DNA from 3 places in the Ensifer sp. Root31 genome. Region 2 is predicted to be linked to each of the others. Evidence: riboswitches for the same ligand, from Rfam matches in the RefSeq annotation. Region 2 holds a riboswitch; each other region holds the start of a gene.
What was found. A riboswitch is a leader RNA that binds a small molecule or an ion and turns the genes downstream of it on or off. The one in region 2 is predicted to bind thiamine pyrophosphate.

Region 1 (6,243 bases), on a different contig from region 2:
AAGCCGGCTGCCTCCAATGTGGATGCTCGGGTCGAGCCCGAGCATGACGAAGAGATGGGCCATTGCGTAAAGAGTGCCGGAGCCCGCCGGGCGCCAGAAGGGGCGGGGTCGCCGCCCCTTCTGGCGTGGTCGTTATCCCCGAACGTCTGCCTCGCTGTCGACCGGCATATAGAGGTCGCCACCCTCACGATACTTGGCCGCCATCGCTTGAAAACCTTCCTTCTGCGCCTCGGCGCGGATGTCGTGCGAGATCCGCATCGAGCAGAATTTCGGCCCGCACATGGAGCAAAAATGCGCGACCTTGTGCGCCTCCTTCGGCAAGGTTTCGTCGTGGAAGGAGCGGGCGGTTTCCGGATCGAGCGACAGGTTGAACTGGTCCTCCCAGCGGAACTCGAAGCGGGCGCGCGACAGGGCGTCGTCGCGGGTGCGGGCCGCCGGGTGCCCCTTGGCGAGATCGGCGGCATGGGCCGCGATCTTGTAGGTGATGACGCCCACCTTGACGTCGTTGCGGTCGGGAAGCCCCAGATGTTCCTTCGGTGTCACATAGCAGAGCATGGCCGTGCCGAACCAGCCGATCATCGCGGCACCGATGCCCGAGGTGATGTGGTCGTAGCCCGGGGCGATGTCGGTCGTCAGGGGCCCAAGCGTATAGAACGGCGCCTCGCCACAGACAGCGAGCTGCTTGTCCATGTTTTCCTTGATCTTGTGCATCGGCACGTGGCCAGGCCCCTCGATCATCACCTGGCAGTCTTTCGCCCAGGCGATCTCCGTCAGCTCGCCCAGCGTTTCCAGTTCGGCAAATTGCGCCGCGTCATTGGCATCGGCGATCGACCCCGGACGCAGGCCGTCGCCGAGCGAAAACGAGACGTCATAGGCGCGGCAGATGTCGCAGATCTCTTCGAAGTGCTCGTAGAGAAAGCTCTCTTTGTGGTGGTGCAGGCACCATTTCGCCATGATCGAGCCGCCGCGCGAGACGATGCCGGTGACCCGGTCGACCGTCAGCGGGATATAGTGCAGCCGGACACCTGCATGGATGGTGAAGTAGTCGACCCCCTGTTCCGCCTGCTCGATCAGCGTATCGCGATAGACCTCCCAGCGCAGATCCTCGGCGATGCCGTTGACCTTTTCCAGCGCCTGGTAGAGCGGCACGGTGCCGATCGGCACGGGGGAGTTGCGGATGATCCATTCGCGGATGTTGTGAATGTTGCGGCCGGTCGACAGGTCCATGACCGTGTCTGCGCCCCAGCGGGTGGCCCAGACCATCTTCTCCACTTCCTCGGCCATCGACGAAGTGACGGCGGAGTTGCCGATATTGGCATTGATCTTCACCAGGAAATTCCGGCCGATGATCATCGGTTCGGATTCTGGGTGGTTGATGTTGGCCGGCAGCACGGCGCGGCCGCTGGCAATCTCCTGGCGGACGAATTCGGGCGTGACGTGATCGGGGATATGGGCGCCAAAGCTTTCGCCGTCGCGTAGCGCGGCGCGTGCAGCGTCGCGGCCAAGGTTCTCGCGGATGGCGACGAACTCCATCTCGGGCGTGATGATGCCGGCCCGCGCATAGGCAAGCTGCGTCACCGCGCGCCGGCCGGTTGCGCGCAGCGGCGCGTGACGGAGGGGAAAGGTCGGCGTCAGCCGGTCGCCGGAGGCAAAGCCGTTGTCTTCCGGCCGCACGTCGCGCCCGTCATAGGCTTCGACATCGCCGCGAGCGATGATCCAGTCGCGGCGCGGTCTTGGCAATCCATCCTCGATGCGGATGTTGGCATCTTCTACGGTGTAGGGACCGGAGGCGTCGTAGACGGTGACCGGCGGCTCGCCCGACGTCGGGTGCAGGGTGATTTCGCGCATGGGAACGCGGATGTCGGGATGGATCGTGCCTGGCTTGTAGACCTTTTTCGAGGCGGGAAGCGGGCCTTTTGTGACCGAGAGTTCTGCGGGTTTGGTGGCAATATTCATGATGAGGCTCCAAGTTTGCGGTTGGAGACCCAGTTCTGAAGCCGGAAGGAAAAGACATGTTTGCCTGAAATGCCGCGCGAATGACGGAATCGTGGCGTCAATGTCTGCACCGTCCCTACGCCAGTATGAACTGGATCAGGTTCAACGGGTCACTGCGCCTCGGTCGGCAAAGCCGATCCGCCCAGCAGTATCTCAGCCCCTTGACGGGACCCCCCTGGTGAATGCCTAGAGATAGCCATCGATCCGGATGCGCCGTCAAGCGTTAATCCGAAGGTTGCGTGTCAGGCCTGTTGATTGCCCGGTAGAGCGTTTCCGGATGAGACGAAGCCGCGGGCACGCTCGTTCTTTTCGTTTTTACGCATTTCCTGACGGAAAACCGCTCCGCACTTTTCCTGGAAATGCGCTAGCGGCCGGACTTCTCTGATCCCCGGCGATCGGCATAATCCGCACGGTTGATGCCGTGCCGCTGCAGCTTGTCATAGAAGGTCTTGCGCGGAATGCCGAGCGCTTCGATCGTCGCCTTGACGTCGCCGTGCTGCGCCCGCAGCGCTTCTTTCAGAATTTCCGCCTCGTAGCGCTCGATCCGCTCGGGCAGGCCGGCACTGGTCGGCGCCGCGGCAATCGGTTGGCCGAGCGAACCTTCGACGCCAAGGGCGACGCGCTCGGCGAAGTGCGAGAGCTCGCGCACATTGCCCGGCCAGGAATGAGACCTCAGATAGTGGCTGACGGCCGGCGAAAGCGTCGGCACGTCGCGCTTGAAACGCTCGGCTGCCCGCGTCAGGAAATGCGAGAAGAGAAGGGGGATATCGTCCCGGCGTTCGCGCAGCGGCGGGATCGACAGGGTGACGACGTTCAGCCGGAAATAGAGATCCTCGCGAAAATCGCCCCGCTGGGCCGGGTCGCCGAGGTCGATCTTGGCCGCGGCGATGACCCGAATATCGACGGGGCGCACGATATTGGTGCCAAGCGGCGTGATCTCACGGGCTTCAAGCACTCGCAGCATCTTGACCTGCGTTGCCGGCGGCATCGCCTCGATCTCATCGAGGAAAAGCGTGCCGCCGCTCGCATGCTCGATACGGCCGACGCGCTTCTTCAGGGCACCGGTGAAGGCGCCGGGCTCGTGGCCGAAAAGCTCGCTCTCGATTACCGTTTCCGGCAGTGCGCCGCAGTTCAGCGCCACGAAGTTGCCGTTGCGGCGCCGGCTCCAATTGTGCAGCAGCGTCGCCACCACCTCCTTGCCGCTGCCGGTTTCGCCGGCAACAAGCACATCCACGTCGGTGTCGGCGATATGCCGCAAGGTCTGGCGCAGCCGTTCCATGACCGGTGTCTGGCCAATCAGCGGCAGGCTCTCACCGGCGACTTCGGCTGCGCGTTTCAGCGCGCGGTTTTCCATCACCAGCCGGCGTTTTTCCAAGGCGCGGCGTGCGCTCTGCACCAGACGGTCGGCGGCAAAGGGTTTCGGGATGAAATCATAGACGCCGTCCTTAATGGCCTGAACGGCCATCGGGATATCGCCGTGGCCGGTGACCAGAATGACGGGCAGGTCGGGGTCGAAATCGGCGATCCGGCGAAACAGCGTGAGGCCGTCGATCCCGGGCATGCGGATATCGCTGATGACGATCCCGCTAAAATCCGGGTTGAGGATTGCGAGCGCTTCCGCCGCGCCGGGAAAGGCGGAGACCGCGAGGCCGGCAAGCTCCAGCGTCTGCTTCATCGCCCGCCTGAGTTCGCTGTCGTCGTCGACGAGGCATACGGATTGCTGCATCGCTCAGGCCCTCTTCAAACGCACGGTGAAGACGGTGCCCTCAGGGCTGGTCTTGACCTCGATGTCGCCGCCATAGTCGGCGACAATCTCCTTGGAGATGGCAAGGCCGAGACCGAGACCTTCATCCTTGGAGGTGTTGAACGGCGTGAAAAGGTCTTCGAGGATATCGGGCCGAATGCCCGGACCATTGTCGGCGACAACAAGCGAAACTGTTTCGGAGGGGCCTAACTCGCACCGCACACGGATCTCAGCGTCTGCCCGATCACCGAGGGCTTCCAGGGCATTCTGCAACAGGTTGATCAGCACCTGTTCCAAGCGGATGCGATTGCCGAGCACGCTGAGGCCGTTATCAGGCAGGTCGATGACGATCGCGTCCATGCGGCCGGCAAAGCGGCTGCGCAGCAGCATTCGAGCGCCTTCGATCACCTCCCGCATCGCCGTCGGTTCGGCGACGAAACGGCCCTTGCGCGCAAAGCTGCGCAGTTCGTCGGTGATGGTGCCGACCCGCTCGGTCAGCGCAGCGATGCTTTCGAGATTTTCGACGGCGGTTTCTTTTTGGCCGCGGTCGAGGAAGGTGCGCGCATTGTCGGCATAGGCGCGGATGGTTGCGACCGGCTGATTGATCTCGTGGGCAACGCCCGCCGCCACCTGTCCGAGGATTGCCAGGCGGTTGGCCTGGACCAGTTCCTGCTGCACCGCCTGCAGCCTCTCGCCCGTGCGCCTGTGGTCGGCGATCTCGGTTTCGAGGTGATCGCGGGCGAGGCTTAGGTCCTGTGTGCGCTCGGCCACTCGGCGTTCCAACTCATCGCGCGCGGCGCGTTCGTTGGCCGCGACCTGCGTCAAAGCCTGGCGCCGGCGAAGAAGGAATGCGGCAAGCGCCAGCAGCGGCACGATAACGGCAAGGGCCAGCAGCCTTGCCTCGCGGCTCGCGGCGCCAAGGGCTGCGTCTAGCGGTGCCAATTGCTCCAGCCGCCAGCTGGTCGAGGGCACCATGGTCTCGACCCTGAGGTATTGCCGCTCGCTGCTGCCGGGCAGAAGCGCTGTCAGCACGCTCGATCCATTGCTCGTTGGCTCGATCCGGCGGAACGGTAGCGGCAGCAGGGAGGCATCGCCGAACTGCAGGCTGTCGCGGATGGCGGCGAGGCGATCCCCGGGGATGGTACGGGTCGTCATGAAGCGCCAGGACGGGAAGCTGGTGATCAGCACGATGCCGCGCCGGTCGGTGACATAGACCGGCTTGCCGGAGGCGAGCCAATCGGCCTCGACCCCGCCGAATTCGAGCTTGGCGACCACGACGCCAATCGGGCCGTCAGGCCCGTCGACACGTCTTGATATGTAGAGGCCTGGCCGCTTGCTGACGGTGCCCATGGCGAAATGCTCGGCCTTGCCATCGCGCATCGCCAGCCGGAAATATTCGCGGAAAGCGTAGTCATTGCCGACGAAGCTGGTTGGCTCGCGCCAGTTGCTGGCAGCCACCGCCACGCCGTCGAGGCCAATCGCGTAGATCACCGCCGCATCCGTATTGGCGGCCAGCGCCTCGAGCTTTTGATTGAGCCGCTGCAACGGCTGGTCGCCACCCTTCTCAAGCGCCGTCTTCACCTCGACGTCGTCTGCCAGTACCAGAGGCAGCGCGCGCTGCCGCTCCAGCACTGCCCTCAGCAGCGAGGCCTTGAGATTGGCATCGATGCGGCTCTGGATGTCGACGGTTTCAAGCGCCTTGTTTCGCCCATATTCGCCGGCGAAAAAAAGCCCCGCTGCCAACAACACCAACGCTAGCGCGGCAAAAATCAGCCAGGCGCGGCGCATGTGCCGGTCGAGATCCTCTGGATTGATAGGGCTGGGCGCGGGCATGGACATGGCGGAATTGTGCATTATTCCGCGCAAGTTTCCAGATGATCTGTGCGGATATCCGCTCAAATATTCGTGTGCGTGATCCAAGATTCTCGAAAAAGTGGCGATATTTCAATGGCCTGATCAGCTGTGCTGCGATCTGGCACGCCCATTGCAGATGACATCCTCATGACAGCCCGAGCTGTCGCGCTTCGGAAATAGGGCCTGGGAGGCCCGGCATGACGCCGGACTGGGCCTAAGTGGAGGATATCATGATTATCGACCAATCCGCGGAACCGCGCGGCAAGACACCTTTCTATCGTCATCTCTATGTCCAGGTTCTGGCGGCCATCGCCGCAGGCATCCTGCTCGGCCATTTCTACCCGGAGGTCGGCACGCAGCTTAAGCCGCTAGGCGATGCCTTCATCCGCCTGGTGAAGATGATTATTGCCCCGGTCATCTTCCTGACCGTCGCCACCGGCATTGCCGGCATGACCGATCTCGCCAAGGTCGGGCGGGTCGCCGGCAAGGCGATGATCTACTTCCTGACCTTCTCGACGCTCGCGCTCATCATCGGCCTGATCGTGGCCAATGTGGTGCAGCCCGGCGCCGGCATGCACATCGACCCCGCGTCGCTCGACGTCAAGGCGGTCACCTCCTACGCCGAGAAGGCGCATGAGCAGTCGATCACC
Region 2 (6,243 bases):
CGCACCGCCTTCGGCAGACCCTAAGCCGGACGCGAATGGTTTCCGTCACCCTGGCGAGATGGCGATAGCTCCAGGCGCCCTCGACCAGGACGCGGCGCGCGCGGCGGTTTCCGGCCAGCGTCAGGCCGCCGCGTTTGACCGTCTCGCCGGTCGACCGTTCCAGGGTACGAGGCCCAGGAAAGCCATCAACTGCCGCGGGTTGTCGAAGCGGCGTACATCGCCGACTTCGCTGGCGAAGGTGACGGCAACAAGGAAGGAGACGCCGCGAAGCGCCTGATAGGCCCCCACCACCGGTGCCATCGACGGAAAGGCCGAGTAACGGTGAAACGGCTCCAAGATCGAGCGCCGCTCTACCGCTGCCGGACCTCAGGATGATACAAGCGAGCAGAGTGATAGTGCCGGAGACCAATGCGCGCAGATCCTGAAGCGCGATGCGCCTTGGCCAGAGCCACGATTCGGCGTTGCCGCCGCCAATGAACTTCGACGAGCGGCGTAACTCCCTCGAACAGATCGATCCGCATTCCCCTAGCGGTCGAGGCAAGCGGCAACCCGATCGAGACAAGTGCCACCAGTAACCAGCTCGCCGCTTCCTCTGCCCCGGTAAAACCGCGTGCCGCCACATATCGGAGGACAACCGGGAGGGTGGTGGTGACGAGCAGGAGCGCAAGCAGAAACGCTCCGGCAAGCTCTAGCATTCGCTCCAGTCGCAGCGATAACGCCTGCGCCGCGTTAGCGAACATCGGGCTGCCACCAGCGATGAAAGTGGTGGACTGGTCCCCGTCCCTGCCCGACTTTGAAATCGCCGGCGGCAACGATGGCGCCGTGTAGATAGTCCTTGGCGGCAATGACGGCGTCTGCGAGTGACATTCCACCTGCAAGCCCGGCAGCGATCGCCGCCGACAGCGTGCATCCCGTGCCGTGATCATTCGTCGTCTCGATGCGCGGCGCCGTCAGCCGAACGGGGTCTCCTCCGTCGAAGAAGATATCCGTCGCTTCAGGGCCATGCCCATGCCCACCCTTGATCAGCACCGAACGCGCGCCGGCCTTCAGAATGATCTGCGCCTGATGGGCCATCTCTGCCTCATCTGTCGCGATCGCGCGCCCGGTCAGCAATGCCGCCTCCGGCAGGTTGGGCGTGGCGATCAGCGCCAGAGGCAGCAGTTGGTCGCTCAACGCAGCAATTGCATCTGGGCGTAGCAGCGCGTCGCCAGATGTGGCGACCATCACAGGGTCCAGCACGGCCATCTTGCCGTATCGGCGGAGTCCGTCAGCTATGATCGCGATCGTCTCGCCGCGGGACACCATGCCGATCTTCACAGAGCCAACAGCAAGGTCCGAAAACACCGCATCGATCTGCGCTTTGACAATTGCCGGCGAGATATCCTCGACCGCCGTTACCCCCCTGGTGTTCTGCGCCGTGATCGCAGTGATGACGCTTGCGCCATAGGCACCGAGAGCCGAAAACGTCTTCAGATCTGCCTGGATACCCGCGCCGCCGCCGGAATCCGAGCCCGCAATCGTGACTGCAATGGCGGTCATCGCGAAGCCTCCCTCAGAGCCTTATCGATACAGGCGCGCAATTCGCGCGTGGCCGCTGCCGGATCTGAAGCGGCGAAGATGGTGGAGATGACCGCGACACCGCCCGCTCCCGCGGCAACGACGTCCGCGGCGCGCTGCGCATTGATACCTGCAATGGCTCCGACAGGCAGTTCCGGCTTGGCCGCCAGAAGCGTCGCACGAAGCGTAGCGAACCCTTCGACGCCGACTGGCGGGTCGGGGTTGTGCTTCGACAGCGTTTCATAGACCCCGCCGATGCACACATAGTCAATCGGCGCGGCAATCGCGGCTTGTGCGTCCGCTTCGTTCTTGACCGTCAAACCGATGATCGCGGTATCGCGCATAATCGAACGGGCCGTGGCTGCATCCATGTCGTCCCGACCGAGATGGACGCCATCAGCGCCCGATGCGAGCGCTACATCGACGCGGTCATTGACGACGAAGGGCACTCCGCTGCCTGAAAGAGCAGCGCCGATCGCCCGTGCCTGTTCGATCATTTCCCGTGTCGAACTTGTCTTGTCGCGATACTGGATCAGCGTCGCACCATTGAGCGCTGCGATGCGCGCCAGATCAGCCAAATGCGCCTTGTCCCCAAGGCGCGCATCGACGAGGGCGTTGAGGCGGTAGTCAACCATCGGCATGGGAAATCCTGGCATTGACAATGATATCCTCTGCGCGCAGCGCTGCGAGCGCATCACGGAAGAGCGCTTCGAAGGTACCCGGCCCACTCGAACGCTCCGCAGCGATTTCGGCGGCGATGCCGCTTGTCAAAAGCGCGCCCGTGGCGGCCTTCAGGCGATCCGGCTCGACGGCCATGAAGGCCGCGATCAAGGCGCCCGAGAGGCACCCGGTACCCGTGACCTGCGCCATGAGGGGGTGGCCGTTCTCAACCCGGATCGTATGTAGATCCAGTGTGAGTTCATCGACTGCCCCGGTCTTGATCTTCAGCGCGCCATTGACCTCCCCGAAAAAGTCCATCTCGCTGGCATTGCCGCGAACAACGGAAGGTTCGGACGCGATGAGTTCTCGGGCGAAGGCGAGCCGCGACGGCGGATAGTCGCAGTGCACCGGATCGACGATCCACGGCTTGTCGGCATCGCGCGCAACCGCCGCTGCCAAACGGATCGCCCTCCGACGCTCTTCATCAAGCGTACCGAGATTGACGACGAGCGCATCGGCGCGGCGGGCAAAAGCCTCGACCTCCTCCGGTGTCGATGTCATCGAGGGGATCGCACCCAGCGCTGCTAACCCATCGGCTACAAACTTCTGCACCACCGTGTTCATCAGGCAATGCACCCGCGGGCGCTGCTCCCGCACAAGCGCCAGCGATGCGGCAGCACTTTCGACGAAGTCCGATGTACCCGTCATCGGATTTCCACCGCGATATCGTCGACATCAGGTGCCTTGCCGATCAACCCGCTTTCGGAGAGAAAAGCGCCAAACCGCTCGTAGCGGCCACGGTCGAGCGCCGCTGGCCTTTTGGCGAAACGCGGCAGCGTGTCCGTGAATGCGCTGCGGTTGAGTTCGTCGTCGAGGTTCGGATATGCCTTGACGAACAGCTTCCAAGCTTCGTCCGGATGATTGGTGAGAAAAATCGCACCCTGCTCCACCGCGGCCAGGAATGGCCGCAAGCGCTTGTCGGCAACCTTTGCCTTGTCGGAAACGAAGACGAGCTCGTCATAAACAGGCACGCCATGCTCTTCCGGGAAGAAGGACCTGCCCTCATGCCCCTCGAGCCGCATCTGCGTAAGCTCGAAATTCCTGAAGCCGCCGATCGTTGCATCGACCTTGCCTGCGATCAGCGACGGAGACAGGGCGAAGTTGACGTTGACGAGTTCGACGTCTTCCTTCTTGAGACCGGCCGAGGCAAGCATTCGGCCGAGCATCGCATCCTCGAAACCGGAAACGGAAAAGCCGATCTTCTTGCCCTTCAGATCGGCAAGGCTGCGGATCGGACCGTCGTCAAGGACAGTGACGGTGTTGAGCGGAGTCTCGACCAGGGTGCCAATGCGAACCAGAGGCAGGCCTGCAGCATGGTCAAGGTACAGGTTCGGCTGATAGTGCACGCCAATATCAGCCTGCCCCACAGCGACGAGACGCGGAACGCTTGAAGGGTCTGCCGGTGGCACGAGCTCGACATCGAGCCCCGCCTTCTCGAACAGACCGAGTTCGTTGGCGACGACGATTGGAGCATGGTCGGGATTGACGAACCACTCCAGCATCACTGTCAGTTTTTCGGCGGCCGTTGCCGAACCGGCTGAAAAAACGACGCCGAGTGCGAGGCTGGCGGAAAGCAGAGATTTGCAGATCATAATATTATGAACTCTCCCAATTGATCTCAGAAATTCAGGTTTCCCGCGCCCAGTGCGCGAGGGGACGGGTTGCCTCATCGACGAGCAACCTGAGGCCGACGGCAAGCACAGCGAGAATGGCCATCGCAGCGAAGACGACATCGGTCTGCATGCGGGCATTTGCCTGGACGATAACGAAGCCGAGTCCGGCCGAGGCGCCGACCCATTCGCCAACGACGGCGCCGAGCGGTGCCAAGGGGGCAGCAACGCGAAGGCCGGTCACCAGCCCCGGCAACGCCAGCGGCAGGCGCACGAGCCTTAGCGCCTGCCAGTGACTCGCCTTGGTGAGCGCGACGGCATCGAGGATCTGTGTATCAGTCCGGCGCAAGCCGTCCGAAAATGCAGAAACAATGGGAAAGAAGATAATGATCGCCGCCATCACGATCTTCGAAACCATGCCGAAGCCGAACCACAGCACCAGCAAAGGTGCGATGACGAAAACGGGAAAGGCCTGAAGGACGAGCACAAAAGGCCAGACGAGCTTTCCGAGCCGCGGAAAAGCCGCCAGCCCAATTGCCGTCACTACGCCGAACGCCGTGCCGACCGCGAGACCGGCCAGCATTTCGGCGATGGTCACCAGGCTTTGCTCGAGCACAAATGCCGGCTGCCGCCCAAAAACAGCCAAGACCTCGAGGGGCGTCGGCAGCAGATAGCGCGGCAGCGCGAAAACAAGCACCGCCAGCTGCCAGAGGACAGCAACCACAGCAAGACTGCGGACGAATGTGAATGCGAGGCGCATCGCCGTTCAACCGACGCAGCGACCCGGACGAAATGCAAACCCGCCATCCGGCGGCGACTTGGCGAAAGACAGCATCGATCGATCTCCAGACAAAACATCACGGAGACCCAGGTGAAAGCGAAGACGCGATTAGTTTGCCGAACGCGGCTCTTTTCCCGTTCCTACGCCGGCATGACCCGGATCAGGTTCAAGGGTCCGGCTCGCCGCCATCTCAGCACTGTGAAGTGCTCCCCTCGGAATAAGACAATTTATGTGTCACCCGTGTCACGATGTCAATGAGAAGAGCTTCAACGGGCTGCTGCCGATCTACATTACCGTCACTGACTTTGCCAGATTGCGGGGCTGGTCGACGTCCGTGCCATGAACACGGCGTGTGATAAGCATGCTCGTGAACGAAGTCCATGGCAGACATGGTTGGAATGGGTCGCTTCCGTGCGATCGGCACGCAGCTTCGCATTGACGCGACGCTTAGGAACTTTGTTGCGGCGCTGGAGGTCCATCTCCTTGAAACGTACGCGCGATGCACTCAAGCCGTCATGACGCACCAAGTATTCAACCGGCGAGGACCACAGGTGGCAGAATGTAGTCGATCTAAGCAGCTTTACTCCAGTCGTGCTGAAGTGTGACGAGGCTGCCGTGTTCTTCAACAGGATTCAATAGATCGGCGATGTTGTTGATGATTTCATATTCAGGCCCGAGTTACTGCCTTATGTCGTAGGTAAGGCGGGTGACTTCTTCGGTAAATTTCATATCTTCTGCTTCAGACCACGGGCTTGGTCCTGGGGGTGTTCCACTCGTGCAGTATGATGCCACACAGTCACGCCGTGCAATCGCTTTAGGGTCTCATTCGACAACGGCAGTTTGTCTTCAACAGGCCCGGCGTCAAAACGTTGCAGAGCAGCCTCGTTCCGCACCAAAGAACTCCGCTGCGATTTTCAACCTGCGATCTTCAACCTTCCGTTCCGCACCTTTCGATGAAGGAGCATATTTCGCGGCCTATCGGTCAGCAAGGAAAGTATGGCGTTCGTCTCACTCACGATTGATCTGCAGAGTAAGCATTCGGTTAGGGCCGCAGGTTCGGGCTTTTTTTGCGTGAACGACGTTTCCACTTGGCGGCTAGCGCATCGACGTTGTTGCGAAGGTTGGCAGCATCGATTGCGGTGGGATCGTTGCCCCACCATTCGACAAGCTCATCGTGACGCTCGTGGTTTTTGTTGGCAAGCGCTTCGCGGAATTCCTCATATCCCCACGGACCGCCGACATCCTCCGACGGCATCGAGGAGGAATGGATCGTTGAGGTCGGCGATAACTGGAAAGGTCGTTGTCGAGCTTTCGACACACGCGGAGGTGAGTGGCCAACTTCATGCCGCTAAACCGCGAGCCGCACGACACAGAAGTTACAGAAAAGTGGAAATTCCACTTCTAAATGAACTTCACATTTCGCCTGGCTACAATTAAATTAGAAATTGTACCGATTTGGGATCCTAACCGGAATCTGCAATCGCGCTATTATTACCACCCATTTACTCATGGATTGCCAGCATGAATTATAACGCATTCGATGGTATTGAAGCCCCTGTTTTCGTTAGCCACAAT
Region 3 (6,243 bases), on a different contig from region 2:
TGTTGCGCTTGCGCCGGGCGGTAACGCCGTAGCGCAGCCAATGCTCCTCGCGCTCGATCGCCTTGCCGAGCTTGTGCTGCTCCAGCTCTTCCGCCTCCAGCACCTCGTCGCGCCAGGCCTCGAAATGGCCGAAGCCGCGGTCGAGCCGGCGGGATTGGCCGCGATCGAGCCAGACCGTCGCGTTCGAGACCTTTTCGAGGAAGCGCCGGTCGTGCGAGATCAGCACCAGGGCCGAACGGCTGCGGGTCAGCTCGTCTTCGAGCCATTCGATCGTCGGCAGATCGAGATGGTTGGTCGGCTCGTCGAGCAGCAGGATATCCGGCTCCGGCGCCATCACCCGGGCAAGCGCTGCGCGGCGCGCCTCGCCGCCGGAAAGGCGTGCCGGGTCTTCTTCGCCGGTCAGACCCAGGTGCTGCAGTAGGTAAGCGACGCGATACGGGTCGTCGCTTGGGCCAAGGCCCGACTCGGCATAGGCCTGCACCGTGTCGTAGCCTTCGAAATCCGGTGCCTGGGGCAGGTAGCGAACGGTCGAGGACGGATGGCGGAAGACCTCGCCCGATTGCGCTTCGGCAAGACCGGCGGCGATCTTCATCAGCGTCGATTTGCCGGAACCGTTGCGCCCGACAAGGCAGATGCGATCCCCCGGCTCCACCTGCAGGTTGGCGCCGGCCAGAAGCGGCGTGCCACCGAAGGTCAGGAAGATATCGTCGAGTTTCAGAATGGGAGGCGCCAAGGCTCAGGCTCCGGAAAGGTCATAGGGGCGGGCGAGAACGATCGCCCGGCCGGTGTCGAGGGAAATGCGAAGGGGACCCTCCGCGACATTGGAAACGGTGCGCGAAGACCCGAACGGCAACGTGAAATCGGTGAGCGGATAACGCGCGTTGACGATCGTAAGCCCGATGAGATCGGTCAGTCCGAGGATCGAGAATAGGCTGCCCTTCGGCAGATCGATTTCGATCTCGCCTGCAAGCAGCGGATAGGCCTCCTCCTCACCCGAGGTCATGAACACCGGCAACCCACGTTCGGCCAGCGAAGCAGCCTGAAGCAGGTGCAGGAAGGCATGGTCGCTGCGTGATCCTCCGAGCGCGCCGGCAAAGATCAAGGCTTCGGCGCCACGCGACAGCGCCGCCTCGACAGCGATTTCGCCATCGGTCGCAGCCTTGGCGGCGGGATAGGGCTCGCGCGGGACATCGGCAAATTCCGCGAGCAGCGCCTCCTCGGTCGAATCGAAATCGCCCACCCAGACGTCGGGGGTCACGGATAGCACCCGCGCATGCCGCATGCCGCCATCGGCCGCAACGAAGCGGCTGCCTGCGAGCTGGCGCGCAAGGCGATCGGTCGGGGTCAGTGCACCGCCGAGCAGAATGGTGAAGGTGGATCGGGCCATGGCAAAGCCCATAGCGCAAAGGCACGGGCAAGGAAAAGCAAGAAAACCGAACAAGGGCGCGATCCGGCGATTTTGCGTCCTCGTTGTCAGTGATCTTCGGGCAAGGTATCGGGAAACAGCATCTCCGCATAGATCCCGGGGTTGGAATCGGGGATCTCGATGGCGCCGACCGTGCGTCGGTAGAATTCGGCCGGGCCGACGCCGCCGATGATGGCGTAACCGTAGCCTGCGTCACGCATCGCCGTCAGGCTCACGCGCAAGAGCGCCTCGCCGATCCCCGTCCGCGCATGGCCTCGTCGACGCCCGTCGGCCCGAAGAAACCGAGCGCTGTGACATCGTGGCAGGCAAAGCCGACGATCCGGTCCTCGAACACCGCGATGTGCATGCACGTCGGCGTCGATCTGAAGGCCGCCTCCGCCTCGCCCGCCCAGCCGGAGCCAAATGTCTGCTCGATCCAGGGAACAACAAGCTTCGTTCGGGTGCCATTGCGCGGTGAATGCCGATACCGTCAGCAAGCGGTGATCTCGCTTGTGCCGGCAGTGCATAAAGGCGAACGAGCATGTCAGTCATCGCAGGCTCCTTCGGCGTCTGCAAACTCTGCCGACGATTTTACCCCATGCGCCGCGGCGCGAAAATGCGGGGCGGGCGCTTTTGCCGTCCTCAAACTTCGCTTGCCATCAAACCGGCTCGGCGGTAAATCTCTACCCGCTCTAACGGGGTGCCTTCCGACCGCATGGCGGCCGAAGGCTGAGAGGCGTTGAACGCCAACCCGCGGAACCTGATCCGGCTCATACCGGCGGAGGGATTAGACGCGATCGGATCGATACGCCCTTTTCCCATGCAACATCATTTTTAGGGAGAGGTGCCTGCCATGTCCAATTCATCGCAACTCAAGGTTCTTAGCCGGCTAGCGCTTGCCGCGACGGCAGGACTTGTCTTCGCGGCCAATGCCGTTGCTGCCGACAAGACGCTGACCGTCTACACCTATGAAAGCTTCATCACCGAATGGGGGCCGGGTGCCAAGGTCGCCGAAGCTTTCGAGAAGACCTGCGAATGCAAGGTCACCTATGTCGGCGTCGCCGATGGCGTCGAGCTTCTGACCCGCCTCAAGCTCGAAGGCGCGGCCTCCAAGGCCGACATCGTGCTCGGCCTCGATACAAACCTCGTCGCCGAGGCCAAGGCCACCGGCTTCTTCGCGCCGCACGGCATCGAGCCTGCCCACGTCAAGGTACCCGGCGACTTCACCGACGACACCTTCCTTCCCTATGACTACGGCCATTTCGCCGTCGTCTACGACACCCAGACCTTGAAGACGCCGCCGAAGAGCCTGAAGGAACTGGTCGAAGGCGACGCCTCTCAGAAGATCGTCATCGAGGATCCGCGCACCTCGACGCCGGGCCTCGGTCTGCTTCTCTGGGTCAAGGCCGTCTATGGCGACGAAGCCGGCGCCGCCTGGGCCAAGCTCAAGGACAGGGTACTGACCGTAACGCCGGGCTGGTCGGAAGCCTATGGCCTCTTCACCAAGGGCGAAGCGCCGATGGTGCTTTCCTACACCACGTCGCCCGCCTACCACATGGTGGCGGAAAACACCGACCGCTACCAGGCGGCCGAATTCTCGGAAGGTCACTACATCCAGATCGAAGTTGCCGGCATGACCAAGAGCGCCAAGGAGCCGGAGCTTGCCAAGCAGTTTCTCGCCTTCATGACCGGCCCGGAGTTCCAGTCGATCATTCCGACGACCAACTGGATGATGCCGGTCGCGGCGACCAAGGAGCCGCTGCCGGAGGCTTTTAGCAAGCTGGTCAATCCGGAGAAGACTTTCCTGCTGCCGTCGGAAGAGGTGGCGGCGAACCGCAAGGCCTGGATCGACGAATGGCTGGCCGCCATTAGCAAGAACTGAGGCGCATTTGTTCGCGCCTGCCGAAAATCGCATCACGATGACCGCCGGGACTTTAAGTCTCGGCGGTATCCTGCTGTTTGTCGGCCTGGCGATTGCAGCCCTTTTGCTCCAGAGCGGTGACTTCGGCAACAGCGTGCTGTTCGATGCCTATATCTGGCGGGTAACGCGCTTCACCTTGCTGCAGGCGAGCCTTTCGACGCTGCTTTCCGTTGTTCTTGCCATCCCGATCGCACGGGCGCTTGCGCGCCGGCCGAGCTTTCCCGGCCGCGTCTGGGTTCTGCGGGTGATGGCCCTGCCGCTCGGCCTGCCCGTGCTTGTCGGCGCGCTCGGGCTGATCGAGATCTGGGGCCGGCAGGGCGCGCTCAACACCGCCCTCGCCGGCCTCGGGCTGCAGCAGCCGATCAGCATCTACGGCCTTTTCGGCATCCTGCTCGCCCACGTCTTCTTCAACATGCCGCTTATCGCACGTCTCTTTCTCGCCGGGCTCGAGCGCATCCCTTCGGAATACTGGAGAACCGCCGCCAATCTCGGCATGCCGCCAGCCGCACTCTTCCGCTTTGTCGAGTGGCCGGTCCTTCGGGGATTGCTGCCAGGTGCTGCCGGCCTCGTCTTCATGCTCTGCGCCACCAGCTTCACGCTGGTGCTGACGCTCGGCGGCGGGCCTGCCGCCAGCACCATCGAGGTCGCGATCTACCAGGCGCTGCGCTTCGATTTCGACCCGCCGCGGGCGATCGCCCTGTCCGCCCTACAGATCGTCATGACCGGAGCCCTGCTCCTGGCTCTAACGCGTGTCGCGACCGAACCTGCACAAAGCGCAACCGCGGGCAAAATCTCCAGACGCTATGATGCAGGAACCGGCCTCTCCCGGACGTCCGACGCCGGCTGGATCCTGTTCTCGCTGCTCTTCATCGGCGCACCGCTGATCGCCGTCGTCGGTTCCGGCCTGCGTGCGGATCTGGTGAAGCTTGCCGGCGACCCGACCGTGCATCGTGCTCTCGTCACCAGCATTGTCATCGCCGTCCTCTCGGCATTCTTTTGCGTCACCATGGCCGCCGCGATGATCCGCGCCGCCGGCATCGTCGTGGCGCGTCGCCACGCCCCGACCTTGGCCAGGGCATTTGCGGGCACTGTCACCGCCAGCACGTCGCTGGTGCTGCTGGTGCCGCCGGTCGTGCTCGGTGCGGGATGGTTTCTGCTCCTGCGCCCCTTCGGCGATGTCGCCCGTTTCGCCCCCGCCATCGTCGTCGCCATCAACGCATTGATGGCGCTGCCGTTCGTGCACCGGATCCTGGCACCGGCGATGGCAACACATGCCGCACGCACCGACCGACTGACAGCAAGCCTCGGCATCCGCGGCTTCCATCGCCTGCGATGGATCGACTTGCCGCCGCTCCGGAAACCGTTGCTGATGGCGTTCTCCTTCGCCATGGCGCTGTCGCTCGGCGACCTTGGTGCAGTGGCGCTGTTCGGTTCGCAGGACATGGTCACGCTTCCATGGCTGCTCTACAGCCGGATGGGCAGCTATCGCACCGCGGATGCAGCCGGTCTGGCGCTCTTCCTCGGCCTCATCTGCCTGATCTTCACCATGCTCGGCACGGCCGGCGACAGGCGAGTGCCGGAAGGACGAAACGCATGAATTCCCAGGCGGCGGTAGAACTTGTTGGCGTCGACGTTCGTTACGACACCACCGCACTGCACTTCGATTGCGCCATTCAGCCAGGTGGCATCGTCGCAGTTGCCGGGGCCTCCGGGTCGGGAAAGTCGACCCTCTTTCATGTCATCGCCGGTTTCGAGGAGCCGGACCGGGGCGAGGTTCGCATTCTCGGCAAGACGATGTCGGGACAGGCGCCGGCAGAACGACCCGTCTCCGTGATCTTTCAGGACAACAACCTGTTTGCACATCTCGACGTCGCGACCAATGTCGGCTTCGGCATCAGCCCCTCGCTTCGCCTGTCGGTCGCTGATCGCGCACGGATAGACGATGCCCTCGGCCGCGTCGGGCTCGACAGCTTCGGCAAGCGCCTGCCGCCGACGCTGTCCGGCGGCGAACGACAGCGTGTGGCGTTGGCGCGCGCCTTGGTGCGACATCGCCCGCTGCTGCTGCTGGATGAGCCTTTTGCCGCTCTCGATCCCGGCATGAGGGCCGGTATGCGGGCACTGCTGCAGGACCTGCATGATCAGGAAAACAACACGATCCTGATGATCACGCACCATCCCGATGACGTGAGGGCGCTGGCCGATAGCGTGCTTTTTCTGGACCAGGGGCGTATCATCGCCCATGACCCGGTCGAGCGCTTTCTCGAACGGCGCGATATGGCGTCCATCAACCGCTTTCTCGGCAACGCGTGATGCGACGTGGAATCTTGGAGCATTTCCAGGAAAAGTGCGAAGCGGTTTTCCGTCAGGAAATGCGTGGAAACAGGCAGATAGAGCGTTTCCGCGACGTCGTCTAAACCGGAAATGCTCTAGCGCGCGTGGTACTCCGCCACAATTTGACCGCCGCGCCATGCGACGCGCGGATTGTCCGGCCGGAGCGTCACGAATATTCGCGTATCCGTTGCCGTGATACCACGGGGCAACTATTTCTACCGGGGTAAACTAGGCAGGTGGCGCTGAAATCAGATACAGCAAGACCAGGGCTGGAATACTCTTGCCGGATCGGACGTATCCGGCTGAAAAAGTAAGACTTTCAACGCCGCCCGAGTCCCTGTTGTGGGGTGGCGTTGGACGGGAAACGGGCTGAGGCATGGAAAGTCATACAGTCAGAAACGACCGGTTCCCGCCCAAGCGCGGAGGCCTCCGGACACGTGCTGTGGTTGCATTGCTTGCGACGACGCTGCTTTCCGCCTGCCAGTCGGTGATCGAGCAGACCTACGAGCCGACCGTATCGCCGTCCTCCAATCCGCAGATCGTCGACGAAGTCCAGAAGAACGACCCCCGTGCCCAGCTCGGCGCG

Region 1: it holds a riboswitch for thiamine pyrophosphate, as region 2 does, so the genes downstream of both, thiC (phosphomethylpyrimidine synthase ThiC) here and ASD00_RS28495 (ABC transporter permease) in region 2, are expected to answer to the same signal.
Region 3: it holds a riboswitch for thiamine pyrophosphate, as region 2 does, so the genes downstream of both, thiB (thiamine ABC transporter substrate binding subunit) here and ASD00_RS28495 (ABC transporter permease) in region 2, are expected to answer to the same signal.

What each region holds. Positions count from the first base shown of each region.
Region 1 is NZ_LMCO01000034.1:102,472-108,714, reverse strand. It holds gene thiC (phosphomethylpyrimidine synthase ThiC) at 133-1,956, opposite strand; TPP riboswitch at 2,051-2,182, opposite strand; gene ASD00_RS25090 (sigma-54 dependent transcriptional regulator) at 2,360-3,721, opposite strand; gene ASD00_RS25085 (sensor histidine kinase) at 3,725-5,593, opposite strand; gene ASD00_RS25080 (dicarboxylate/amino acid:cation symporter) at 5,824-6,243, shown strand, end outside.
Region 2 is NZ_LMCO01000042.1:23,715-29,957, reverse strand. It holds partial or broken gene ASD00_RS39370 (transposase) at 1-303, opposite strand, end outside; gene ASD00_RS28520 (hypothetical protein) at 351-740, opposite strand; gene thiD (bifunctional hydroxymethylpyrimidine kinase/phosphomethylpyrimidine kinase) at 730-1,539, opposite strand; gene thiE (thiamine phosphate synthase) at 1,536-2,198, opposite strand; gene ASD00_RS28505 (hydroxyethylthiazole kinase) at 2,185-2,925, opposite strand; gene ASD00_RS28500 (ABC transporter substrate-binding protein) at 2,922-3,866, opposite strand; gene ASD00_RS28495 (ABC transporter permease) at 3,904-4,647, opposite strand; TPP riboswitch at 4,789-4,891, opposite strand; gene ASD00_RS28490 (plasmid pRiA4b ORF-3 family protein) at 5,711-5,923, opposite strand.
Region 3 is NZ_LMCO01000045.1:252,927-259,169, forward strand. It holds gene ASD00_RS30325 (ABC-F family ATP-binding cassette domain-containing protein) at 1-733, opposite strand, end outside; gene ASD00_RS30330 (thiamine diphosphokinase) at 737-1,387, opposite strand; partial or broken gene ASD00_RS30335 (GNAT family N-acetyltransferase) at 1,474-1,957, opposite strand; TPP riboswitch at 2,092-2,209, shown strand; gene thiB (thiamine ABC transporter substrate binding subunit) at 2,259-3,287, shown strand; gene thiP (thiamine/thiamine pyrophosphate ABC transporter permease ThiP) at 3,319-4,923, shown strand; gene ASD00_RS30350 (ATP-binding cassette domain-containing protein) at 4,920-5,636, shown strand; gene ASD00_RS30355 (M48 family metalloprotease) at 6,034-6,243, shown strand, end outside.